3 regions of the Vibrio sp. TBV020 genome follow, and region 3 is predicted to be linked to each of the others. Evidence: predicted binding sites of a transcription regulator. Region 3 holds the regulator's gene; each other region holds the start of a gene.
What was found. The regulator PurR, encoded in region 3, represses purine synthesis genes. The targets are predictions, from matches to a motif close to TNANGNAAACGTTTNCNTNA.
Positions count from the first base shown of each region.

Region 1 (4,405 bases), 240 kb from region 3:
AAAATCCTTCGTGCAGGTAATAATCATGAGAAGGAGTATGTTGTTCGTGTCGATAAACCAATTAGTGATGATTTCATTAAGAAAATGTCGTCTGGGGTAAATATCCTCGACACAGTAACCCTACCTTGTAAAGTCACTAAAGAGACGAAATATGCGTTCCGTATCGTACTGACTCAAGGCTTAAACCGCCAAATTCGCCGTATGTGTGAGGCGCTTGGGTACGAAGTGTTTAAGTTGCGCCGTGTACGTATTATGAATATCTCACTCGATGGAATCCCTAACGGTCAATGGCGTTACTTAAGTGATGATGAGGTCGCTGAGATTTTAGCAATGTGTGAAGACTCAAGCGGAACAGAAGAAGCGTCAAAAACTGATGCTAAAGGCAAGCGTATTCGCAGAGCAACTGATGCAAAACTCTACGACAGCCGAGAAGAAAACCAAGAATCTAAAGCTCGTCGCAATCAGAAGCAACGTACCTTTAAAGGTCGTAATGCTGACGAATTCCGCCACGCACCTAACTCTAAGAAAGGTCGCAACAATGATAAACAGCGTGACTCAAAAGACAAACCGAACAAAGGTAAGGCGTTCTTTAAGCCAAAATCAGACGGTGCTTCACGCCCAAGTAAACCAAAAACCGGCGGCACACTAAGCCTTAAAAAGTAGAAAGAAACTGAGGGGCAGGCGTAATACGTTAGCCCTTTTTTAGTTTCTATGGGTAATAACTACCCTGTCATCACTCGAGAGTGAGGAACGAACGAGTTGAGGATCTTTTAAAGCGAACTTATAACCGCTAGAGATTCCCTACTCTCTCCTTCGTCGCTCTATGGAATGACAATGAAAAAATGCGAACAAACAAAAAGGGAGCCAATCGGCTCCCTTTTCAAATCATTTTATATCGACGGCTTATAGCGTACCGAAGATCTTATCACCAGCATCGCCAAGACCAGGAACGATGTAACCTTTGTCATTTAGCTTCTCATCGATTGCCGCAGTGTAAAGCTCTACGTCTGGGTGAGCTTTTTCTAGCGCTTCGATACCTTCAGGTGCTGCAACAAGTACAAGAACCTTAATTGCTTTACAACCTTTCTCTTTAAGAAGATCGATTGTTGCAATCATTGAGCCGCCAGTTGCTAGCATTGGGTCAACAACAAGTGCGATACGCTCATCCATGTTAGATGCTAGCTTGTTGAAGTACGGTACTGGTTCTAGCGTTTCTTCATCACGGTAAATACCAACAACACTGATACGTGCACTTGGCATATGCTCTAGAACGCCATCCATCATACCTAGACCAGCACGTAGAATTGGCACTACCGTTACTTTCTTACCTTTGATTTGATCAATCTCTACTGGACCATTCCAACCTTCAATGGTTACTTTTTCCGTTTCAAAGTCCGCAGTTGCTTCGTATGTAAGTAGGCTACCAACTTCTGTTGCTAGCTCACGGAAGCGTTTTGTGCTGATATCACCTTCTCGCATTAGACCCAGTTTGTGTTTAACTAGAGGGTGTTTCACTTCAACAACTTTCATTTCCATCTCCGGATATAAGGTAAAAATTTAAACAAACCTCGAGATTATAAACGATTTCGTTCTCAATTTCTGCTTTATTGATAAACAAAAAAAGTTGCGCAAACGTTTGCTCTTTATCTTTAACCGCTGTTAGAATAGCGCCGTTTTCATATCCAACTTAAAAACCGAGGACTTCCCTGTGAGTGCTGATAACACATCTCTTAGCTACAAAGACGCTGGCGTTGATATCGATGCAGGCAACGCGCTTGTTGACCGTATTAAAGGTGCTGTAAAACGTACACGTCGCCCAGAAGTAATGGGTGGTATTGGTGGTTTTGGCGCATTATGTGAACTACCAACTAAATATAAGCAACCAGTTTTGGTTTCAGGTACTGACGGTGTTGGTACTAAACTTCGCCTTGCTTTGGATATGAAAAAGCACGACACAATCGGTGTTGACCTTGTTGCAATGTGTGTAAACGACCTTATCGTTCAAGGTGCGGAGCCTCTATTTTTCCTTGACTACTATGCAACAGGCAAACTAGACGTTGATACTGCAGCTGACGTAGTTTCAGGTATCGCTGATGGTTGTGTTCAAGCAGGTTGTGCACTAATTGGTGGTGAAACTGCTGAAATGCCAGGTATGTACGAAGGCGAAGACTACGATGTAGCTGGCTTCTGTGTTGGTGTTGTAGAAAAAGAAGACGTTATCGACGGCACTAAAGTTGCGGCTGGTGATGCTCTTATCGCTGTAGGTTCAAGCGGTCCTCACTCTAACGGCTACTCACTGATCCGTAAGATCCTTGAAGTATCTGGCGCAGACAAAAACGAAGAACTAGCAGGACGCACCATTGGTGAGCACCTACTAGAACCAACCAAGATTTACATTAAATCAGCACTTAAAATGATTGAGAAGCACGACATCCACGCGATTTCTCATATCACTGGTGGTGGTTTCTGGGAAAACATTCCACGCGTACTTCCTGAAGGCACAAAAGCGGTTATCGATGGAAACAGCTGGGAATGGCCAATCATCTTCAAGTGGCTGCAAGAAAAAGGCAACGTAACGACTCACGAAATGTATCGTACATTTAACTGTGGTGTAGGCCTAGTAGTCGCTCTGCCTAAAGACCAAGCAGATGCAGCTGTTGAGCTATTAAACGCTGAAGGCGAAAACGCTTGGGTTATTGGTGAGATTGCAAACGCTGAAGCTGGCGAAGAACAAGTAGAGATCAAATAAGTATGAAAAGTATCGTTGTTTTAGTTTCAGGAAACGGTTCTAACCTACAAGCAATCATTGATGCGTGTGACAAGGATATTACTGGTGGTCGTGTTACCGCGGTATTTTCCAATAAGGCCAATGTTTATGCTTTAGAACGCGCTGAGAAAGCCGGTGCTGCTGCACACTTCCTTGACCCTAAAGCATTCGATACTCGTGATGCCTTTGACCATGAATTGATGAAGCAGATCGATGAGTACAAGCCTGACGTCATCGTTCTTGCCGGGTATATGCGTATTCTAAGTGGTGAATTTGTTCGCCATTACATGGGTCGTATGATCAATATCCACCCTTCTCTACTCCCTAAGTACCCGGGCCTTAACACTTATCAACGTGCGATCCACGCAGGTGACGAAGAACACGGTACTAGCGTTCACTTTGTTACCGAGCAATTGGACGGCGGTCCTGTCGTGCTTCAAGCGAAAGTGCCAATCTTCGATGAGGATACGGTCGATACTCTAACTGAACGCGTTCAAACTCAAGAACACAAAATCTACCCAATGGTGGTTAAGTGGTTGGTTGAAGAACGTTTAGTGATGAAAGATGAAAAAGAAGCTTACCTTGATGGCGAACTTCTTGGCATGCACGGATACGCTGAAGAGTAATTCTCGGTAGCACTGATTTCAAAGGCGAGCTCATTGCTCGCCTTTTTGTTTCCTTTTATTAATCCCCCATTCATCTTTACCTCGCTAATCTGTCAAAAAATGACGGAGGTAACGTATGGATCTTAAAAGCCTACTCAATCAAGCACTCAATTCCGATATCGTCCGACAAGGGCAAGCTCAAGTTAAAAACAGCTCAAGCTCAAGCAGCTTAAAATCACTTGGCGCAGGAGCTGTTGGTGGTGGCTTGGTTAGCCTGTTGATGGGCTCAAAGAAGAGTAAAAAGCTTGGTAAGAAACTTGGCAAAAACACCCTTAAGGTCGGTGGTGTAGCTGTGTTAGGTGCGCTTGCTTATAAGGTTTATAACGACTATCAAGGTAAGCAGGCGCCTACCGGTTCAACCGAGAGCTTTAATGCACAAGACGATTATCATAGTGAATTGATCCTAAAAGCGATGATCGCCGCAGCAAAAGCAGACGGTCATGTTGATCAGCAAGAAATGGATCATATTGAAACAACACTTCAGCAATCAGGAGCTGATAACGCACTGCAACAATTGGTTTATACTGAGTTAAACAAACCTCTCGACCCTGCTGATATTGCTCGATTGGCACGCTCTCCGCAGCAAGCTTCAGAAATTTATTTAGCTTCATTGATCGTTATTGATGAGCAAAACTTTATGGAAAAAGCTTACTTAAAAGAGCTCGCTAAACAACTTCGATTAGACAGCGAGGTCACCTACCAATTAGAGCACCAACTGCAAAATTAATTATTCTGTTCAATTCTCAAGCACCGTTAAACAAGGCTTGAGCTAGAACAAGCTTAAGCTTTGAGTTTCACATACTGAGTGTGTATATTTGAGAGCAGTTATCATTTATTGGAGTTAACGCTATGCAAGTATATGGCTGTTGTGAACTGGTTCGAGAACTGTACGCTCAAATTGGCAGTGGTGACCAAGCGTATGTCCCACAAGCGATCTCATGCGCAGTAAGAGCGCTGAATGATATTGCAGCTG
Region 1 is NZ_JBEEAQ010000003.1:984,868-989,272, reverse strand. Features, by position in the region: gene rluF (23S rRNA pseudouridine(2604) synthase RluF) at 1-663, shown strand, start outside; gene upp (uracil phosphoribosyltransferase) at 904-1,530, opposite strand; gene purM (phosphoribosylformylglycinamidine cyclo-ligase) at 1,709-2,749, shown strand; gene purN (phosphoribosylglycinamide formyltransferase) at 2,752-3,393, shown strand; gene AAFX28_RS12475 (tellurite resistance TerB family protein) at 3,509-4,159, shown strand; gene AAFX28_RS12470 (YaeP family protein) at 4,282-4,405, shown strand, end outside.
Region 1: purM (phosphoribosylformylglycinamidine cyclo-ligase) is a predicted target of PurR. The motif match lies at 1,625-1,644, and genes of this name have one in related genera.

Region 2 (4,405 bases), 1.4 Mb from region 3:
TTGCCCAGCAGCTAGGGAAACGCTTAGCGAGTACTGCACTCAAAATGAAGGAAAGATAGAAATGCAAGAGATGCAACCAACCACAAAGCTCTACCGCTTATTGGCCTTGTTTGGCAATCTTGCGCTGTTGTCTTGGGTCGCAGTATGGCAACTGTCACTCTCTCCGCATCCACATATCAGCAGTACGACCCTCGCGATAGTATGGGCTATTCCGTTATTGCTCCCTCTTCCGGGCATTTTAATCGGAAAGCCGTACACACATGCTTGGGCCAACTTCGTGTTGATGCTCTACTTCTTGCATGGATTTACTATTCTGTACGTCGATGATGGTGAACGTTGGCTTGCCGTCGTAGAGTTAGCACTGACAACGATGGCCTTCTTTGGCAACATTCTTTACGCGAGAGCGAGAGGCAAAGAGCTTGGGATGAAACTCAAACGCCTGTCTAAAGTAGAAAAAGAAGAAAAAGCACGGTTTGAATCAGAGCAATAAATGGAGACGATAAAAAAGGGTCTGGAATTCCAGACCCTTTTCTTATTCATGTATTGCTACTTCAAGTATTACTCTTGAACGATTGGCTCAGCATCACTCTCCGTCACATCTGGAATGGTAGCCGCTTTTTCTTCATTGACCGGTGCAACATAAACATAAGGTTTACCTTGCCATTCATAAACCAAAATTGTCTCAGCAGGAATAACTTCGACAGTATCACTGTTCGTCACATCAGATGTATCTGAGCTTAAATCCGTTGCTGGTACTTGTTCTGCTACAACTTGGCTAGAACCAGCATCTGTTGTCGCGATATTTTCGCTCACAGGAGTTGTTGTTGCGTCGGATTCCAAAGACTCAGGTGCGACAGCAGGCGCGGTTTCAATCACACTTTCTAACTGCTTGATTGGACCTGCACGCAGTACTTCTTGTTTGAACTCTTCTGGAGATGAAAGTAAGTGCACGTTAAACGTCACTTGATTTCCTTGAATCTTCAAAATATCAAGTGATGCCACTGAGCTTAGCTTCTTAAGCTCATTTTCTAATGTAAAAAAGCCAACCGCATCATTGAGTTCTGTAAAGCGAACTTTGATCGCTTCCGATGATTCGTTTGCCACGACCACTGCCGTTTTCTTTGCGTAGTAATCACTAATCTGATTAATCATCTTCGTTGCTGCATCTGCACCATTGTTTGATCCAGAAAGCGGAGCTTGGCGAGTGATACCAATAGTTGATGGTTTTTGATCGTAGAGTGTCCAACGAACCGTGTTGTTTTGCGCTTTAACTACCAGCACTGCGTCAACAGGGTAACGCTGACTTGCTTGCCCAACCGTTTGAATGAAACCACCCCAGAGATCAGAAACAGCAACACCAGTAATGTCATCAAAATCACCTACAGGGACAGTCAAAGGCAAACCACGTTTGTCGGCTTGGTCCTTTAGCTGTTCAAGTACCATTGAAGACGAGTGTTCCCAAACAATGTTTCGATCGGCTGTCTCTTCAACCAACCAAACGAGGATATTTGCACGAGCAGCTGGCCATACTGGTAGCTGAGCCTGACTTAATAGAGAACGAATATGTGGCGCACTGAACCCCATTCGCAGAGTTTGTTCTCCATCTTTTTGGCCATAACTGATCTGAGCAAGATATTGAGTATTCTGCCTTAATGCTTTTTCTACCACCTCGTTGGCTATTGCATTACGGTCACCTGACGCTCGAACAATTACTTCTTTCATACCTTCGATTCGAGCTTGTGCATCAGCATTTTCAGCCGTTTGGTCTAGCACGATTTCTGAACGGTACAAGTTTACATTGGTCAATGCCATAGCAGGTAATGTAACCAGCCCTAAAACCAACAAAGCTAAATGGCGCATACTTTTCCTAAGATCAATTTCTTACACGTTAAAGGATGATGATAAGCAACTATCGCCAACGGAGCAACTAAAGGTCTACTGTCCTGTCGAAAATCTAACCTAATGATTTGTTTATATAGGTGAGTTCAATCGATTAATCACCAAATATTTGATCCAGTTCGAATGGCAAACGTTTGGCTCAATGATAAAATCCCGCGAATTTTATTTTTGTAGGGCAAATTCCCAGAGTTTGTTCTCGTTCTCGTTCTCGCCACATAAAGGAATAACAATATGAAAAATGCCATTCAAGGGGCGCAAATGCTGTTCGTTGCATTTGGTGCATTAGTTTTGGTACCGCTTCTTACCGGACTTGACCCAAGCGTTGCTTTATTTGGTGCTGGTGTCGGAACCCTTCTTTTCCAACTTGTTACCCGTCGTAGCGTACCTATTTTCCTTGCCTCCTCTTTCGCGTTTATCGCTCCTATCCTTTACGGTGTTCAAACTTGGGGTGTACCTGCCACTATGGGTGGTTTAATGGCAGCAGGCTTTGTTTATGTTGCTATGGGCGCATTGATAAAAGTTCGTGGCGTAGAAATCATTCATAGACTCCTACCACCTGTCGTTGTCGGCCCGGTTATTATGGTGATTGGCTTAGGTCTAGCTCCTGTTGCTGTGAACATGGCGCTGGGTAAGGTTGATGGTGCTCAAGTAATTGACGCAAACGCATCTTTAGTGATTTCAATTGCTTCATTACTGACGACGATTATTCTTAGTGTATTTGCAAAAGGTTTCCTAAAGTTAACCCCTATTCTGGGTGGTATTGTAGTCGGTTACTGCTTAAGCCTTGGCTATGGCATTGTCGACTTTACACCCGTACAGCAAGCCGCTTGGTTTGCACTACCAAACTTTACTTTCCCTGAGTTCAACATCAACGCAATCCTATTTATGATTCCTGTTGCGATTGCTCCAGCCGTTGAACACGTTGGTGATATGCTGGCAATCTCAAACGTAACCGGTAAAAACTACATTAAAAAGCCGGGCCTACACCGCACAATCACAGGTGACGGGGTGGCAACCATTGCTGCATCAATGGTCGGTGCGCCGCCAAATACTACTTATTCAGAAGTAACGGGCGCGGTAATGCTAACCAAAGCGTTTAACCCCGTGATCATGACATGGGCTGCGGTAAGTGCGATTGTTCTGGCTTTGGTGGGCAAACTTGGTGCCGTACTACAAACAATCCCGATGCCAGTGATGGGCGGTATTATGATTTTGCTGTTTGGTTCTATCGCAACAGTAGGCCTAAATACGCTGATCAAAAACAACGTTGATTTACACAAGTCTCGTAACTTAGTGATCGTTGCGATTACACTGGTATTTGGTATCGGCGGTATGGCATTTGGCATCGGTGAGTTCAGCCTACAAGGTGTAAGCCTATGTGGCATCGTGGCAATTCTGCTTAACCTAATCTTGCCAAGAGATTTAGGCGAGAACCATGTAGTAGATAATGCTCAAATGGAAGAAGAGACGAAGTAGACTCCAGATAAAAGAAGATTGTAGAGGGTTGGTACTTGGTGCCAACCCTTTTTTATTGCTGTTACTTTAAGAGTGACTCACAAGGTTAAATACACAACTCAGCAAACTGCCCACGAGTCAGAGACGCCAAATCTTTTGGTGCCAGTTCAATCTCAAGACCTCGTTTACCCGCACTGACACACATGGTTTCCAGCGCTTCAGCACTTTGATGAATAAAGGTTGGCAATGCTTTCTTTTGGCCAAGTGGACTGATACCACCCACTACATAACCTGTCGTTTTCTGCGCGATATCTGGATTAGCCATTTCAGCTTTCTTCGCTTTCGCTGCTTTGGCGGCTTGCTTTAAATTCAGCTTGTGATCGACTGGAATCACTGCGACAGCAAGGTTTTTAGCTTCACCATTCAAGCAAAATAATAACGTCTTAAATACCGTTGATGGATCTTGCCCCAGCGCTTCTACTGCCTCTAAGCCAAAACTCTCAGTGCGAGGGTCATGATCATATTGGTGTATGGTATGGGAGATTTTCTTCTTCTTAGCGAGATTAATTGCAGGAGTCATGCTCCCTCCTGTTTCTAGAAACAAAAAAGCGCCACTCCGAAGAGTAGCGCTTTAGATTAAAGAGATTTATAAGTTTGAGTCAACTTACTTGTAAACAATCTCACCAGATGGAGCGAATTTGTTCACGTCCACTGGGCTGTTTGCTTCTAGGAACTCTTTAAGTACTTCAGCATCTACGAAACCAGTGTTAACAAAACCTGGGTGACCAGACAGTTTAGGGTAACCGTCACCACCAGCAGCGTTGAAGCTTGGTACAGTGAAACGGTAAGTTTCATCTAGACGAAGCTGCTTACCACCGATGAATACGTTCGATACTTCACCGTTTGCTACCGTCATAGAGATACCTGCAAACTGTGCATATGCACCTGAATCTACTGGCTTAGTCGCAACTACATTTAGGTAGTCCATCACTTCTTTACCAGACATATCTGTGTAAGTCAGGATGTTTGCAAATGGCTGAACTGTTAGTAC
Region 2 is NZ_JBEEAQ010000003.1:2,634,552-2,638,956, forward strand. Features, by position in the region: gene wrbA (NAD(P)H:quinone oxidoreductase) at 1-59, shown strand, start outside; gene AAFX28_RS19945 (DUF2069 domain-containing protein) at 62-490, shown strand; gene AAFX28_RS19950 (DUF2066 domain-containing protein) at 559-1,860, opposite strand; gene AAFX28_RS19955 (uracil-xanthine permease family protein) at 2,131-3,375, shown strand; gene ybaK (Cys-tRNA(Pro) deacylase) at 3,461-3,934, opposite strand; gene ushA (bifunctional UDP-sugar hydrolase/5'-nucleotidase UshA) at 4,019-4,405, opposite strand, start outside.
Region 2: AAFX28_RS19955 (uracil-xanthine permease family protein) is a predicted target of PurR. The motif match lies at 2,022-2,041, and genes of this name have one in related genera.

Region 3 (4,405 bases):
AAACCATCTTCACCAGGCAGGTTAATGTCCAACATCACCAAATCAATCGCATTACTTTGTAGCATGTCACGCATTTGCTCGCCGCTTTCAGCTTCGCTTACGTCGTACCCTTCATTCTGAAAGTAACCAACTAGCTTGCTGCGAGTAACTGCGTCATCTTCTACAACTAGTACGTGATAACTCATCTACACCACTTAATTTACATTGGGATTTGCTCTTTCTATTATTCTATTCATAAATAGTAACATTTCTAGTATTTATCACTTTAAAAACTAGAAAGATGATTTTTTATTGATTCAAGACAAAACTTTTCTAGGCATTAATATCTTCCAACATTCCTATTTATCTTGTCATACAAGCCGTTACCGCTATTCATTTTTATTCGTTACAATATCGGTAATTATTTGGGGAGTAATACCTAATGAAAGAAATCAAAACATTTAACGAACAACGTGCAGAAATCTATTGGTGGCTATCTAGCCTTTTCGCAACTGAGCTAACTGAAGAAAATATCGCACAATACCAATCACCAGAGATTCGTACTTTCTTAACTGGATTGGGTGAGAACGAACAACTAAAGCCTGCTATCACCCGTATTACGGATGCGCTGAACCGACTAATGGATCGTGAAGATGCTCAATTAGAGCTAGCTGCAGACTTTTGTGACCTTTTCTTAAAATCCGATAAGGACTCAGCACTTCCATACGCGTCTATGTACATTGGTAAATCGGGTCTACTGAATGACACTCCAGCCAAAGAGATGGAAGCATTAATGGCCGAGCATGGCGTCGAGGTAGACAAAAAACTCAACGAACCAGCCGATCACATTGCAATTGAACTCGATTTCTTGGGTAACTTAATCGTGGGTTCAAATAAATCGGAAGATGAAAGCCAACTAGAAGAGGCATTCAAGGCTCAAGAAGCATTTATTCAGCAGCATCTGTTGAGCTGGGTGCCACAGTTCTCAAACAAGTGCCAGAAATTCGATGAGTTTGGTTTCTACTCAGCTATTAGCACATTGACAGTCGCTTTCTTAGAGTTGGATTGCCGCTATCTGCTAGGCGAATAAAGACAAACATTGTGACCTCTCGCAGGTTGCACTAGCGTTTTTTGTTTGCTCTTAAGTGTTTTGCGGTCTAATATTGTGACCGCAAACGATAAAAACAAACGAATCAAATACAAACCGCTAAATAGAGCGGTTTTTGTGTTTCTGATACTTTCTGCCTAAATATTCTAAACTGAATATTAACTCAAGGCAGTCATCGACAGGACAGAACCTTATGGCCACTATAAAAGACGTTGCTCGCCTTGCTGGTGTATCGACGACAACTGTGTCACATGTAATTAATAAAACTCGCTTTGTTGCTGAAGCTACGCAAGAAAAAGTAATGGAAGCAGTGACTGAACTGAACTACGCACCTAGTGCCGTTGCACGTAGCCTGAAGTGCAATACGACACGTACGATTGGTATGCTAGTGACTCAGTCAACGAACCTTTTCTTCTCTGAAGTCATAGATGGTGTAGAGAGCTACTGTTACCGCCAAGGCTATACGCTGATCTTGTGTAACACGGGTGGTATCTATGAGAAGCAGCGCGACTACATTCGCATGCTGGCTGAAAAGCGCGTTGATGGCATTCTTGTTATGTGTTCTGACTTAACAGAAGAGTTAAGTGAGATGCTCGACCGTCACAAAGACATCCCTAAAGTAGTTATGGACTGGGGCCCAGAGAGCTCACAAGCAGACAAGATCATCGATAACTCAGAAGAAGGCGGCTACTTAGCGACGAAATACTTGATCGAACGCGGTCATACAGACGTCGCCTGCCTAAGTGGTCACTTTGAAAAAGCTGCATGTCAGGAACGTATTCGTGGCTTCAAGCGTGCGATGAATGAAGCGAACCTACCAGTTAACGAAGATTGGATTCTAGAAGGTAACTTCGAGTGTGATACCGCTGTACTTGCAGCAGATCAAATCGTTGCTATGGACAAAAAGCCAACTGCAATTTTCTGCTTCAACGACACGATGGCCCTTGGCTTAATGAGCCGCTTGCAGCAGAAAGGTATTCGCATTCCAGAAGATATGTCTGTAATTGGCTACGACAACATCGAACTGGCAGAGTACTTCTCACCACCGCTGACGACAGTTCACCAACCAAAACGTCGTGTAGGTAAAAACGCTTTCGAAATTCTACTAGAGCGCATTAAAGACAAAGAGCATGAAAAGCGTATCTTTGAAATGCACCCTGAAATCGTTGAAAGAAATACCGTACAAAACATTAAGAAATAACTTATTTGACATACACTTAGCCAACAAATCTTATTGGCTAAGTGTATAAGTTAGGCTCTATTTATTGAACCAAGATCACACTTATCCTATTCAGGCGTGATGTTCTGCCCAAAATCCATTTATCCTTATTATTGTTCGATTATGCCACGAACAGGGCAAACCATTTCGAAAGAATGGGACGCAAAGCCTCCGGCCTTAAACAATTGATTTGTCTGGTAGCGGGGTTGCCGATGGTAAATATGCACACGTTATATTGAGTATTCTTGTACTCGTATGACACCTGATTGACAAAAAGCCTGCATAATTTTGCTACTCTCTCGGACCTGAATTGGTGGCGTATACATATACACCGAGAATACACAGCATGGATAAACCAATACTAAAAGACTCAATGCGACTGTTTGAGCCCCTAGGCTTAATAAAGTCTCGCTCAATGTTTGGTGGCTTCGGTATTTTTGCCGACGACACTATGTTTGCATTAGTCGTCAATGATAAGTTGCACGTTCGGGCAGACGATGCACTTGCAACGCAATTTAAATCTCTCAGTTTAGAACCTTACGTTTATAAAAAACGTGGCTTTCCCGTCGTCACAAAATACTTCGCTTTAGGCGATGATTGCTTCGACGATACTTCAAAGACTCTTGAGATTGCCCAGGCTGCACTTTCGGCAGCAAACAGTGAAAAGAAAAAACAAGCGAAAGCTAAACCAAACCGCCTAAAAGATCTGCCTAATTTGAGACTCGCAACTGAACGAATGCTCAAGAAAGCAGGGATTGATAGCGTTGAGAACCTAGAAGCAACTGGAGCAGTGGACGCCTTCAAAGCGATTCAATCTTCACACTCTTCAGACGTCAATGTCGAGTTGCTCTGGGCATTGGAAGGCGCAATCAATGGTACTCATTGGTCTGTAATTCCTCATAGCCGTCGCGAAGAGCTCTTAAGCCAATTAAGTCGCTAACGCAATTTCATTTCCTATTTTAAAAAGTCAGCCATTGTGCTGACTTTTTTGTCTTTATTGAAATTTACTGCTTGCTTTCCCTGTCTAGTCTATTAACACTTTGTTTAATCGGCCATGATTCTTGATGGAGCAGCTCATGAATAAAAAAATCATACTAGGCATTATCTTTGTTTTACTTATTGTTTTCCTTGGAATGAACTTTGGCCAGTACCTAACGTTAGAAAATGCTAAAGCACAACAAGCAGAACTTGCACAGTACATCAGAAACAACTTTATTGTCGCAGCACTTACCTATTTCTTAGCCTATGTGGCAATCACTGCATTCTCTATACCCGGTGCCGCTGTTGTCACTTTATTAGGTGGAGCTCTTTTCGGTTTTTCAACCGGGTTACTTATCGTTTCATTTGCCAGTGCAATTGGTGCTACGTTAGCCTTTTTAAGCAGTCGATTTTTACTACGTGATTGGGTACAAGGTAAGTTTGGAGAGAAGTTATCTGCTATCAATAAAGGTGTTGAAAAGGATGGCGCTTTCTACCTGTTTTCACTACGCCTAATCCCAGTGTTCCCATTTTTCTTAATCAACTTGTTAATGGGACTTACCCCAATTTCAACCGCTAGATACTACCTTGTGAGTCAACTTGGTATGTTGCCAGGCACTGCGGTTTACATTAATGCAGGTACTCAGCTTGCTCAGATCGACAGTCTATCAGGGATAGTTTCCCCTACTGTTTTAGCCTCATTTGCCCTACTTGGACTGTTCCCTGTTATCGCGAAATGGGTAATGGCAAAATTTAGAACTGAGCCATCAGCATCAAACGGAAGTGTTTAATGAAAATATTTTCAGCAGCCACACCAACCGAAGCTCATATTGTTTGTGAGCTTCTAAAAACGGAACAAGTGCAGTGTGAAGTTCGAGGAGAAGGAATTTTTGGACTTCAAGGGGAAGTCCCATTTGGAGAAAATAGTGAGCCATACATCTGGCTACTTAACGATAAAGACCACTTAAAGGCCTCACAACTTATCCAAGAGTACCAAACGACTCAGGAAGGTCAGGGTTGGGAATGTATAGAGTGTGGTGAGCAGAATGAAGGGCAATTTGGCGCATGTTGGCAATGTGGGAACAGCGCCCCTTAAGCCGTTCGCTATCTTGTTTCAATTT
Region 3 is NZ_JBEEAQ010000003.1:1,224,518-1,228,922, reverse strand. Features, by position in the region: gene torR (two-component system response regulator TorR) at 1-185, opposite strand, end outside; gene torD (molecular chaperone TorD) at 422-1,069, shown strand; gene purR (HTH-type transcriptional repressor PurR) at 1,281-2,288, shown strand; cyclic di-GMP riboswitch class I at 2,433-2,520, shown strand; gene AAFX28_RS13595 (TfoX/Sxy family DNA transformation protein) at 2,653-3,246, shown strand; gene AAFX28_RS13590 (TVP38/TMEM64 family protein) at 3,383-4,075, shown strand; gene AAFX28_RS13585 (putative signal transducing protein) at 4,075-4,380, shown strand; gene AAFX28_RS13580 (alpha/beta fold hydrolase) at 4,389-4,405, opposite strand, start outside.